3 regions of the Solibacillus sp. CAU 1738 genome follow, and region 2 is predicted to be linked to each of the others. Evidence: riboswitches for the same ligand, from Rfam matches in the RefSeq annotation. Region 2 holds a riboswitch; each other region holds the start of a gene.
The links. A riboswitch is a leader RNA that binds a small molecule or an ion and turns the genes downstream of it on or off. The one in region 2 is predicted to bind cobalamin.
Positions count from the first base shown of each region.

Region 1: another riboswitch for cobalamin. It lies ahead of AAFN87_RS03985 (S-layer homology domain-containing protein); the one in region 2 lies ahead of AAFN87_RS02650 (hypothetical protein).
Region 3: another riboswitch for cobalamin. It lies ahead of AAFN87_RS11325 (FecCD family ABC transporter permease); the one in region 2 lies ahead of AAFN87_RS02650 (hypothetical protein).

Region 1 covers NZ_JBDQQN010000001.1:785,520-789,772, forward strand. Annotated here, with positions in the region: gene AAFN87_RS03975 (ABC transporter transmembrane domain-containing protein) at 1-43, shown strand, start outside; gene AAFN87_RS03980 (ABC transporter ATP-binding protein) at 45-1,832, shown strand; cobalamin riboswitch at 2,343-2,540, shown strand; gene AAFN87_RS03985 (S-layer homology domain-containing protein) at 2,709-4,253, shown strand, end outside.
Region 2 covers NZ_JBDQQN010000001.1:529,108-533,360, forward strand. Annotated here, with positions in the region: gene AAFN87_RS02635 (metal ABC transporter ATP-binding protein) at 1-132, shown strand, start outside; gene AAFN87_RS02640 (metal ABC transporter permease) at 145-1,002, shown strand; gene AAFN87_RS02645 (Fur family transcriptional regulator) at 1,008-1,424, shown strand; cobalamin riboswitch at 1,582-1,774, shown strand; gene AAFN87_RS02650 (hypothetical protein) at 1,921-2,466, shown strand; gene AAFN87_RS02655 (ABC transporter substrate-binding protein) at 2,463-3,422, shown strand; gene AAFN87_RS02660 (bifunctional adenosylcobinamide kinase/adenosylcobinamide-phosphate guanylyltransferase) at 3,496-4,047, shown strand; gene cobS (adenosylcobinamide-GDP ribazoletransferase) at 4,055-4,253, shown strand, end outside.
Region 3 covers NZ_JBDQQN010000003.1:376,719-380,971, forward strand. Annotated here, with positions in the region: gene AAFN87_RS11310 (amino acid ABC transporter permease) at 1-339, shown strand, start outside; gene AAFN87_RS11315 (amino acid ABC transporter permease) at 355-1,065, shown strand; gene AAFN87_RS11320 (amino acid ABC transporter ATP-binding protein) at 1,079-1,834, shown strand; cobalamin riboswitch at 1,900-2,079, shown strand; gene AAFN87_RS11325 (FecCD family ABC transporter permease) at 2,205-3,200, shown strand; gene AAFN87_RS11330 (adenosylcobinamide amidohydrolase) at 3,205-4,253, shown strand, end outside.

The DNA.
Region 1 (4,253 bases), 260 kb from region 2:
ATTACAGCAATTAGAACAATTAGTGGAACAGGGGGGCATGTAGTATGGATAAACAACCAACCTTTTCACGCAAAGAGCAAAGTGCCATTATAAGACGATTGCTACGCTATTTATTGCCACATAAAAAAGCTGTTGTACTCGCATTGTTGTTACTTGGTTTAACAGTTTTAGGAGCGGTTCTTGGTCCTTATATTATTAAAGTATTTTTAGATGATCATGTAGCAGTTGGCAATTTTGAAAAAGGTCCTATTGTCTTTTTAGCTGTATCGTATATGACCATCCAGCTATTAAATGTTGTAATTAGCTATTTCCAACATTTGAAATTCCAAGAGATTGCACTAAAAATTATTCAACAGCTGCGAATTGATGTATTTTCTAAAATTCATCAGCTCGGTATGCGTTATTTCGATCAAGTTCCAGCAGGGTCTATCGTATCACGCGCGACAAACGATACGGAAGCGATAAAAGATATGTATGTTGGCGTATTAATTACTTTTGTGCAAGCCGGATTTTTAATAATCGGTGTGTATATCGCGATGTTTTTATTAAATCCTATGCTTGCGGCATTTGCGCTCGTACTACTACCAATCATTATTTACATCATTTACTTGTACCGTAAACATAGCTCGGTTGTGTATATGGAAATGCGTGAAAAATTAAGCGAGCTCAATGCAAAGCTTGCCGAATCTTTATCGGGTATGAGTATAGTGCAAGCATTCCATCAGGAAAAGCGTTTTAATGATGAGTTTGATGGAATAAACAATAAACATTATGTAGCGATGATGAATAATACAAAGCTGAATAGCTTACTACTTCGACCTGTAGTTGATTTAGTTTATTTTGCTGCCATTATGCTAGTTTTATATTATTTTGGTCAAACATCGCTTCAAACGGCTGTCGAAGTAGGAGTTGTATATGCGTTTATTACTTATATTAATCGCTTCTTTGATCCGATTAATCAAGTAATGGAGCGTCTTGCTATATTCCAGCAAGCACTTGTAGCTGCGTCTCGGGTGTTTAAGTTATTAGACGAGGAAGAAGTAGAGCCCGCTCAATTAAATAGTGCGGCAAAAATTTCGAACGGTCTTATTGAATTTAAAGATGTCACATTTAGCTATGACAATCAAAAAGATGTACTAAAAAACATTTCATTTACCGTTAATCCGGGCGAAACGGTCGCGCTTGTCGGTCATACAGGTAGTGGAAAAAGCTCCATTATCAATTTGCTTATGCGTTTTTATGAATTCGAAAAAGGGGATATTATGATTGATGGCCAGTCCATAAAGTCATTTAGCCAACAAGAAATTCGTGAAAAAATGGGGCTTGTGCTACAAGATCCGTTCTTGTTTTACGGTACAATTGCCAGCAATATTCGCTTGCACAATCATACACTGACGACAGCAGATGTACAGGCGGCGGCTGAATTTGTGCAAGCTGATCAATTTATTGATACGTTGCCAGAAAAATACGAGCAAAAAGTGACGGAGCGTGGTTCGACGTTTTCGAGCGGGCAGCGTCAATTAATCGCCTTTGCACGTACGATTGCGACGAATCCGAAAGTGCTTGTACTAGATGAAGCAACGGCAGCTATTGATACAGAAACAGAAGTTGCAATTCAACATTCTCTTGAAAAAATGCGCAAAGGTCGCACAACTATTGCGATTGCGCACCGCCTATCGACAATCCAAGATGCAGAGCAAATTTTAGTGCTACATCAAGGGGAAATCAAGGAGCGCGGAACACACCAGGAGCTACTCGCCCAAAAAGGGTTATACCATAAAATGTATTTGCTACAAAATGGAGTGGAAAATCTCAGCCGAATCGAAGCTTAAGGTATAGGCATCTCAGACTATAAACAAACTCAAAAAATTGGGTTTGCTTATAGTCTTTTTCTTTTAAATAGTAATATAAAAGATTCCTTCTATTTACATTTTAGTTGAGTAATTTCAATTTTAATTAAGAGGGAACCGGAAACTATAGCGGCACTATCTCATATGGTAGCTGCTGCAAAAGCTCTGCGTCATGAAGTACAATATTCCATGAAATAAACTATATGTTTGGCTTCTATTTAAGAGGTCAAGCTTTTTAAATTTGCTTTTTTTAAATAATTAATGATATGGCATGATAAAAAAAGGAATAATAAGATTAAGTTACAAATTCAGTTTTGGATTTGTTTAAATGGGAAGAACGGTGAAAATACGGCGCTGTCCCGCAACTGTAAATGGGAGCACTTTTAACTTCTTGGAGATATACTTCTACTATATTTTTCTAGAAGTGTAACTCTTTTTTTATCGAATTATTTGGAAAATAAAAAAAGTATGCTAAACTTAACTACAAGTGAATAGCAATTGCAGAATAAAGGTGCTCTTTTAAGAGCTTAATAGGGAATTCGGTGCAAAGCCGAAGCTGTTTCCGCAACTGTAAGTGTAGAAGAATGTGCAACATATGCCACTGTCCGACGAGGAAAAATGCCTCCAGTAGATGGGAAGGTTGGTACAGGATACATGAGCCAGGAGACCTACCTTTATTTGATCGTATAAACTCTCTTCGGAAATTAGGAGAATGTATGGCAAATAGACGGATAGGTATGTATTTTTTATATGCTTTTCAAACTGTTTACCGCCATTTCTCTTATAGTGAGAAATGGCGTTTTTTTGTCGTGGAGTGAACGATGCAAAGTATTCATAAAAAAATTGGAGGTTTTGCAAGTGGAATTTTGGAAAAAGTGGCTTCATATTGCAGCCGTGCTTGTTTTGACGCTATCGCTTCTATCGCCAGCTGCTGTTATGGCAGAGACAGATGGATTAATAGAAAATGAGTCAGAGCAAATAAATGAAGGGTTGGAGGGAAATGAAGAAGGGGCTTTATCTGATGAAGGAGATAATAATTTAGAGAAAGATATAACCAAGGAAACCGAAATCGAATTATCTCCTGTTACTACTGATGATAGTGCGTCGATAAAATATTCTGAACCAGCAGGTCATGTGACGGTTTCTGTTGAGAAGTTTACCCTTGGACAAGGATACACAATTGAGCCAATTCAAGTGCCTTTCTATGAAAAGGAAATGGTAGGTCATGTAGTTGCTAGAGTGCTTGGAAGTGGTAATTATAATGATGGATATGATCAAGAAAATATTGGTTACTTAGCGAATATTAAAGATAGTGAAAGTGACGGTAATATTCCTCAATATATACTGGATGTAATGAAAGGAAATAATCAGTCGATTACGGGAAGAAATAAAGTAGGATGGCTAGGACAGCGTGACTATAACTCATCGTCTGGTTGGATGTATACAGTAAATAATGTATTGCCTAATGATGCTTTGGCGAGTTATCGAATTAATGATGGTAATGTAATTCGCTTGCAATTTACTGTAGCTGGTTTAGGTCGTGATCTTGGCTTTGGCAAGGAATGGGGATCACAACCTTATATTGAAGCAGCTAACAAAGACGCACTAACAGCAGAAATTGCTAAAATTAATAGTGCTGCAAATAAAGAAGAAATTTTAGCAGATGCAAATGTATTATCTGCTTATGAAGCTGCTTATGAACAGCTAACGAATATGGAAAGTATCCAACCAAATGTTGATGACGCCCTTGATCAACTAATTGCTGAGCTAAATGGAAACGGCGGAGAAGACGGCAAAATTGATAAAACAAAATTAAAAACAAAGATTGTTGATGCTGAAGAAAATAAAAACTCAGTAAAAGTTAGCGTAGACGGGAAAGATGTATACCTAACAGAAAAATGGGTAACACAAACTGCACTAGATGCTTATGTAAATGTCATCGAATCTGCGCAAAATCTGATTGAAGATGATAAAGCAATACAAGAAGAAATTAATGCGAAAGTATTCGCACTAAATCAGGCTAAAGTTACATTTGAAAAAGCTAAAAAACCAGGGACGAAATTTAATGATTCTGAACGAGCTGGTTATGTGACAGTTTCTGTTGAGAAGTTTACCCTTGGACAAGGGTATGCAATTGAGCCAATTCAAGTGCCTTTTTCTGAAGGGGAAGAGGTAGGGCATGTAGTTGCTAGAGCACTTGGAAGTGGTAATTATAATGATGGATCTGATCAACCAAATATTAATTACTTAACAAATATTAAAGATAGTGAAAGAGACGGTAATATTCCTCAATATATACTGAAAGAAGCGGGGAAATATGGTGAGTCAAATACAGGAAGAAAAAATAAAGATTGGCTTGGAAATAGCGACTATTATTCATCGTCTAATTGGATGTATACAGTA
Region 2 (4,253 bases):
TCGGATCGTATTAGTCACGTTGCTTGTTTAAATCAAACAATTCATTTCCACGGTTATAAAAATGATTTTGATGTCATCTCTCAGCAAGAACTTGATGCTTGGTATGGCCATAAAGTACGAAAGATTCATTAAAGGAGAAGGCATATGATTGAAGCAATATTACACTATGAATTTTTACAAAACGCCTTTTTCTCAGGGCTTATTATTGGGGTAATCGCCCCTTTACTTGGTGTCTTTATCGTTGTTCGAAGATTGTCGCTAATTGCAGATGCATTGTCACATGTAACGCTTGCGGGGATTGCAGGCAGTCTTTACTTAAGCCAGTCTGTTACAGCATTAGCATTTCTAAATCCGATTTATTTAGGGATTATCGCATCGGTAAGTGGTTCGATTTTGATTGAACGTTTACGTAGACTTTATAAGCATTATGAAGAACTAGCTATTCCGATTATTATGTCGGGGGGCATAGGTATTAGTGCTATTTTTATTTCTTTAGCAAGTGGTTTTAATACTGATTTAATGAGCTATTTATTCGGGTCTGTATCCGCGGTTTCGAGGCAAGATTTAATGGTTGTAGTTGCAATCGCAATTGTTGTTATTATATTTTTGACATTATTTTTTAAAGAGCTATTTGTACTATCATTTGATGAGGAATACGCAAAAGCAAGTGGACTCCCAGCAAAATGGATACACTTGTTATTCATGATTGTCGTAGCACTTGTTATAGCAGCAAGTATGCGTATCGTTGGGATTTTACTTGTGTCAAGCTTAATGACATTACCTGTTGCAGCAGCAATGCGCTTGGCAAAAGGTTTTAAAGAAGCAATTATTTTAGCTATTGTTTTTGGTGAATTATCAGTATTAGTTGGTCTTGTTAGTGCGTATTATTTAAATTTAGCGCCTGGCGGGACAATTGTTGTGACATCAATCCTAATTTTACTAATTGTCATATTCTTGAAAAAACTTTATATGCAATTTACGGCGACATCAAAAGGAGTGTAGTAACTGTGAATGTAACACGCGCATGGGAAATTTTAAAAGAAAACGGTTATAAAAAAACAGACAAACGCGAACTGATTTTACACATGTTTTCGCAAACCGATAAATATTTAACAGCACGTGATTTATTATCAGTACTGAAACAAGATTTTCCTGGAATGAGCTTTGATACGATTTATCGTAACTTAGCAACATTTGTAGACCTGGGTATTCTAGATGAAACAGAGCTACATGGTGAGCGTAATTTTCGTATGCATTGTGAATCGGATCATCACCATCATCATTTTATTTGTCGTGATTGTGGAAATGTTAAAGAATTAGCAATGTGTCCGATGGAAATGCTTGGTGAAAAACTACCAAACTACGAAATCGAAGCACATAAATTCGAAATTTATGGAAAGTGCCCGGATTGTAAAGAATTATAAAATTATTTGGCAATATGCTTTATCCAGATTTATCTTAAGAGTAGGCAACATTTTGATGAGGTAAATGTAGAGTTATAGTTGTTTTTTGTTTAAAAATTCATAAAATATGGCAATATTATAAATTGACTCTATAAAATTTGTATTAAATATGATACATTTTTAATCAGGTGAATAAGTTTGCAAGGAAAAAGATGCTTTTTGCATAAAAGGGAATTCGGTGAAATGCCGAAGCTATGTCCGTAACTGTATGCGCTATTAATTTAAGATTATGCCACTGTTCAAAAGAATGGGAAGGTACTTAAATGAACGAAAGCGTGAGCCAGGAGACCTATCTTTTTCTCATCGTCACAAAAACTCTTCGGAATTAAAGAGAATGTACGGCAATGAAATGAATTACTTATATTTTAATATGTAATTAACTACATGCCATCGTTCTTTGCGGTGGTTTTTTTATTGTCTGAAGGGGTTTGAAAATCCTGGAAAAGGAGGGGAAATAGTGAAAAAAGATATGCGCTTTTCATGTTATCCATTTATGCGTGAGAAAAGCTGCTTAGTAGATTATGAAATTCGGACAGATTCATTAACGACACGCATAGGCTCAGTTTTTCCTAAACTTGAAGGAGAAGAAGTACAAGTAATTGTGGACGATTTAAAAGTTATTCATCCAATGGCATACCATATAAACGGTTCTGTTCGTGGTAAGCTAGCTGTTACAGAAGAAGATTTACAGTTTTTAAGTGACCGTTATGATTTCTATTTACAGCATGTTGGTGAGCAATTTAATCGTTTTGTACTTCCTCAAGGTGTGGAAGCAGCGGTAAGACTACATATTTGCCGAAGCGAGGCAAAAAAATCATTTCGTGCACTCCATAAAGTAAGTGAAGAACGTGAAGTACCAGAAATTTTATTTAATTATTTAGGATTATTAGCAAATGTCTTTTTCCTTATGACACTTTACGTGAACAAAGTGAGTAGCCAGCCAGAAATCGAATTTGTTAGTAAATCATACCCAATAAAAAAACGAAAAGAGGAAGTAAAATGAACAAGTTCAAAAGTAAATGGATAGCACCGCTTGCAGCAGCATTATTATTAGCTGCATGTGGCACACAAGACGCAGAGCCAGAAAAAGAAACTGGATCAGCTGGACAACAAGCAGCAGAGGAAGAACAATCAGGTCCTTATACAGTAAAAGATGACCGTGGAATTGATGTAACATTTGATGAAGTGCCAGAAACAATCGTAACATTACAACCAAGTAATACTGAGATATTATTCTCTTTAGGAGTAGGCGATAAAATTATTGGTGCAACAGATTATGATAATTATCCTAAAGAAGCACTTGATATTGAACGCGTATCAGATTCATACACAATTAACGGTGAGCGCGTAATCGAGTTACAACCAGACTTAGTTGTAGCGTATACAATGGGTGATCCAGTACAAATTGAACAGCTTGAATCAGCGGGTTTAAAAGTATTTGTTATTAATTCAGCAACATCATTTGATGATGTTTATAGCGATATTATTCAATTATCAGAAGTTATGCGTGTTGAGGATAAAGGTCAAGAAGTAGTTGAAGAAATAAAAAATCAAGTAGCTACAGTTCAAGAAAAAACGGCTACTTTAACAGAAAAGAAAAAAGTGTACTTTGAAATTGCACCATCTCCAGACATTTGGTCAGCAGGTAAAGGAACTTTCCAACAGCAGATTTTAGAAATAGCTGGAGTTGAAAATATTTTTGCTGACCAAGAAGGCTGGTTTAAAGTATCAGAAGAGAGTATTATTACTGCAGACCCTCAAGTAGTTTTAACTACGGTTAACTACAATGGTGATCCAGTGGCAGAAATTTTAGCACGTACTGGTTGGGATAAAATGCAAGCGATTGTAGGTCAACAAGTGTATCTACTAGATCCTGATGTTTTAAGCCGCCCAGGTACACGCATTGGCGACGCAGTAGAACTAGTTGCAGAAACAGTATATCCAGAATTATTTAAATAAGTTGATTGAAGGGATGTGAGCATATGCTCGCTCCCTTTTTCCTGTAAAGAGAGGGAATAAAAAATTGGGGAGAATGGTGTTTATTACAGGTGGTGTTCGAAGCGGAAAAAGTGCTTTTGCTGAATACTATGCAAAAAAACTATACTCTGTCTATAACAAAAAACAGCTATTGTATATTGCATCGGGTGTAGCGATTGATGATGAAATGCAAGCACGGATTGAACGCCACCAAAAAGATCGTCTGGAAAGTGACATCGTCTGGCAAACAATCGAAGTATCAGATGTATTGCCAAGCCAGCTTGAACAGTTTACTACTGGAACAGTTATTTTATGGGACTGTATTACGACATGGCTTTCGAATGTATTATACAAAACGGAGAATATTCTAGGTCGTAATGAGGCAATACAGCAATATATCGTGACATTTCAACAGCAACTAATGAGTTGGAAAGCAAGCAACGTATCCGTTATTATTGTATCGAATGAAGTATTAGATGAACAAAAATCGCATTATGCAGATGTAGAATTATATAAAAAATTGTTAGGCGAGCTTTCACAATGGCTAGTCGTATTTTGCGATGAAGCATATGAAATTGATCACAAGCACGTGAATCGCTGGAAATAGAGGTGTCATGATGAAAAACTTTGCCACTGGTTTATTGTTATGCTTTCAATTTTTCACTGCAATACCGGTGAAAAAACAGCTACCATTAACAGCAAAATCAGTAACTGCTATGTATGCAAATATGCCATTTCTTGGGCTTCTAATGGGTGTAACCTCTATATGTATTATCCAAATAAATGAACATTTTTTTCATTTTTCAACGCTTT
Region 3 (4,253 bases), on a different contig from region 2:
GATCGGGGGCAGTTTGAAGCTGCTGTTAGTGTTGGTTTAACACCGCTTCAGGCATATCGTCGTATTATTTTTCCACAAGCACTAGTCATTGCTTTACCTAACTTTGGGAATGGCCTCATTGCTGTATTACAAGAAGGGGCGCTAGCTTATACGATTGGTTTCATTGACATAGTAGGCAAGGCAAATTTAATCATTGCGAACAACTATAATACACATGCACTAGAAATTTATATTGCGTTGGCAGTTATTTATTGGGTCATATCTATTGCGATTGAAAAGAGCTTTAGTTTATTAGAAAAGGCATTTAGCAAAGGGAAGCAACCGTTAAAAACAACGTAAGGAGGAGTGACAATAATGGAATTAATAAATGTAAAGTTTTTAATTGATACGTTTTTCGTCGCATTAAGCGGTGTTCCGGTTGCGCTTCTTGTTACTTGTGTGTCGCTGCTCATTGCTGTACCATTAGGTTTTTTTCTCGCGTTAACGCGTATCAATGAAATCCCTGTCCTGAAAAATATTACGAAAACATATGTATCATTCGTCCGTGGTACACCTGTAATTATTCAAATTTTCGTTTTATATAGCAGTATTCCGTTAATACTGGATGGTATTTTAAAAAATTACAATATTGACTACGCCATATACGATGTGAATCCACTTTGGTATGCCTATATTATATTTTCATTTAATACAGCTGCGGTGCTTTCTGAAGTATTTCGCTCAGCTTTGCAAACAGTTCCAAAAGGGCAGCTAGAAGCAGCACAGGCAGTAGGGCTAACGACAGCACAAGCGTATCGACGTATTATAATTCCTCAAGCATTAGTCGCTGCCTTACCAAACGTATGTACAGCGACAATTAATTTAATTAAAGCAACCTCACTCGGTTACGCTATTTCATTACAGGAAATTACGTTGAGAGCGAAAGTTGCGGCAAATGTTGGCTACAACTATTTAGAGGCGTATATGGATATTTTCTTCGTTTATTTAATTTTATGTATGACGGTTGAATATTTATTTAAGCTATCGGAGCGTCGATTAAGTCGCTATAAATCTGTCGTAGCATAAGGAGGAGCGCGCTATGTTAGAAATTAAAAATGTCCGTAAATCATTTGGGCAACATGAGATTTTACAAGGTGTAGACTTAACTATTGATAAAGGGGATGTAGTCGTTATTTTAGGGCCAAGTGGATCAGGGAAAACGACGCTTCTCCGTTGTATCAATTTTTTAGAGCGAGCAGACGCAGGGACAGCTAATTTTGGCACAATTGCAGTCGATTTAAAAAATGCATCAAAGAAAGAAATTCTTGAGGTTCGTAAAAAAACCGCGTTTGTCTTTCAAAACTACAATTTATTTCATAATAAGACAGCGTTAGAAAATGTAGCAGAAGGGCTTGTCATTGGGCGTGGAATGAAAAAAGAGGAGGCACACCGGATCGCAAAAGAAGCATTGAATCAAGTAGGGCTGTCACATAAATATGATGCTTATCCAAGCCAATTATCTGGAGGACAACAGCAACGAGTTGGCATAGCGCGAGCGATTGTGTTAAATCCAGACGTTATTTTATTCGATGAACCAACTTCAGCACTCGACCCGGAGCTAGTCGGAGAAGTACTAGAAGTAATGAAATCCATTGCCAAATCCGGTACGACAATGGTCGTTGTCACACATGAAATGTCTTTTGCGCGTGATGTAGCGAGCCATGTTATTTTTATGGACGGTGGGCGAATTGTTGAAGAAGGATCTGCTCATCAACTATTTGTGAACCCGAAAGAAGAGCGTACGAAACAATTTCTACATCGTGTATTACCCGAAGATTATAATTACCACATTTGAATATTCAGATAACAAAACATACACAACTAACTTTTTTTCGCTATAATAAGAGTAATGGAAAAGTTCATTTGTATTTTGTATGAGGTTCTTTACTTATTGTAAAGTTAAAAGGGAAACCGGTTTAAATCCGGTGCGGTCCCGCCACTGTAAATGCGAATGTTTAACAACAACCACTGAGCAATCGGGAAGGATGTTAAACATGCTTGATGCATAAGCCAGGAGACCTGCCTCTACATTACACCTACGACAACCTACGAGGATAGGAGGGTGGTACTATTTCTGCATTTGTATGTAGTCTAGTCTATTCTTTTGTTAGTCTCTCGCATTCGTCGGGGGACTTTTTTAATTTTTATTATCGGAGGAATTTACAGTGAGTAAAAAAAGTGTACTCGCTTACATACTATCCATTACGTTGCTGTTAGTGAGTATGTGGCTTGGAATTGCAATTGGATCAGCCGATATACCAATCTCAACATTATGGGATAAAGAAACAAATCCTACAGCATACAGTATTTTATGGAACATAAGGTTGCCACGTGTTATTTTAGCGGCATTAGTTGGAGCATCCCTAGCAATAGCCGGTGCTGCATTCCAAGGATTACTGAAAAATCCACTTGCTGATCCGTATACGTTAGGAATTTCATCAGGTGCTTCGGTAGGGGCTGTTGCTACGCTATACTTTAGTATGTCTATTCCGTTTTTAGGTACTTTCACGTTGCCAGTATTTAGTATTATTGGAGCTGCCATTACGATGATTTTCGTAATGGGCTTTGCAAAACTTGTAGACCGTTCTATGAAAATGGAAACGCTCATTTTAACGGGTGTTATTTTTAGCTCATTTTTAGGTTCTTGTATTTCACTAATGATAGCTCTAACGGGTGAGCAGCTTCGCGTCATAATGGGTTGGCTTTTAGGCAGTGTGTCCATGAGGGGCTGGCCATATGTACAAATGATTATCCCGTTTGTCATAATAGGTACATTACTCATCTGGCTAAACCGTCGTGAATTAAATGCGATGATATACGGTGAAGATCGAGCAAAGTATTTAGGTGTCGATGTAAAGAAGAGTAAATACGCTATTTTAGTAGGTGGCTCGATGTTAACTGGTGCTGCTGTCGCAGTATCTGGGACAATAGGATTTGTCGGTTTAGTAGTACCACATATGATGCGTCTCGTTATTGGGGCGGATCATCGACATTTACTCATCCTTTCATTTCTTAATGGTGCTAGTTTATTAGTCATTTGTGATTTAGTATCACGGACTATTATTGCACCAACAGAGTTGCCGATTGGTGTTATTACTGCATTTATCGGTGCGCCGGTATTCGCCTACATTTTTTATAAACAGCGCAAGAAGGGGGCATAATCATATGTTACGGGTAGAACATATATCAGGTGGCTACGGTGCAACCCCTATCGTAAAAGATGTTTCATTTACTGTTGGGAAAGGAAAAATTCTCGGAATTCTCGGTCCAAATGGAAGTGGTAAATCGACTTTATTAAAAGTGATTAGTGGGGTCATTCCATCAACAGCGGGTCAAGTGTTTATTGAAGATAAAGATGTCCATCAGTATTCTACAAAAGAATTGGCGAAAAAAATGGCAGTGCTACCACAGCTTCACGCGAATGCCTTTTCTAATTCTGTTCGAGATGCAGTATCGCTAGGGCGTTATCCACATCAAACGGGTTTTTTCTCAACATGGTCAAGTAAAGACGAAGAAGCCGTTCAAAAAGCGATGGCGCAAACAGGTGTTACAAAATATGAAAACACCTTTTTAGAAAATTTATCAGGTGGAGAGCAACAGCGAGTATTTATTGCTCAAGCATTGGCGCAATGTTCGAATGTATTACTGTTAGATGAACCAACAAATCATCTTGATATAGCACATCAAAAGCAAATTTTAGATATGATCCGCAAAGAAGCTAAAGAATCCGATTTGACGGTCGTATCAGTGTTCCATGATATTAACTTAGCCTCACTTTATTGTGATGAACTTTTATTAATGGAATCAGGCAGTGTTAAAGCGATAGGTGTACCACATGAAGTATTACTTGAATCGCAAATTGAGGAAGTATATGCCGCGCGTGTTGCAACATATGCTCATCCAGAAATACCGAAGCCGCAAATTACAATGCTACCAGAAGCGGTAGAGGAGTCATTTTTTGGAGAAGTGACAAAAGAGCATTTTGTTATAGCTCCTCATTTTGTTAAGCTACAAGCAGATGCCCCATTAAAAGTAATCTCTTCTGCAGTTCATAATGCAGGGATGGGCTGGTATGGGACATTCGTAAATCGCTGCATTGATGTCGATTATTTTTGTAATGATGTAAAACAAGAGACGCAGCAATTTTTAAGCAATGAAAAGCTATCCCCTACGAATACAGTAGTGATGTTAACGGCGGTTCCACCAGAAAATGT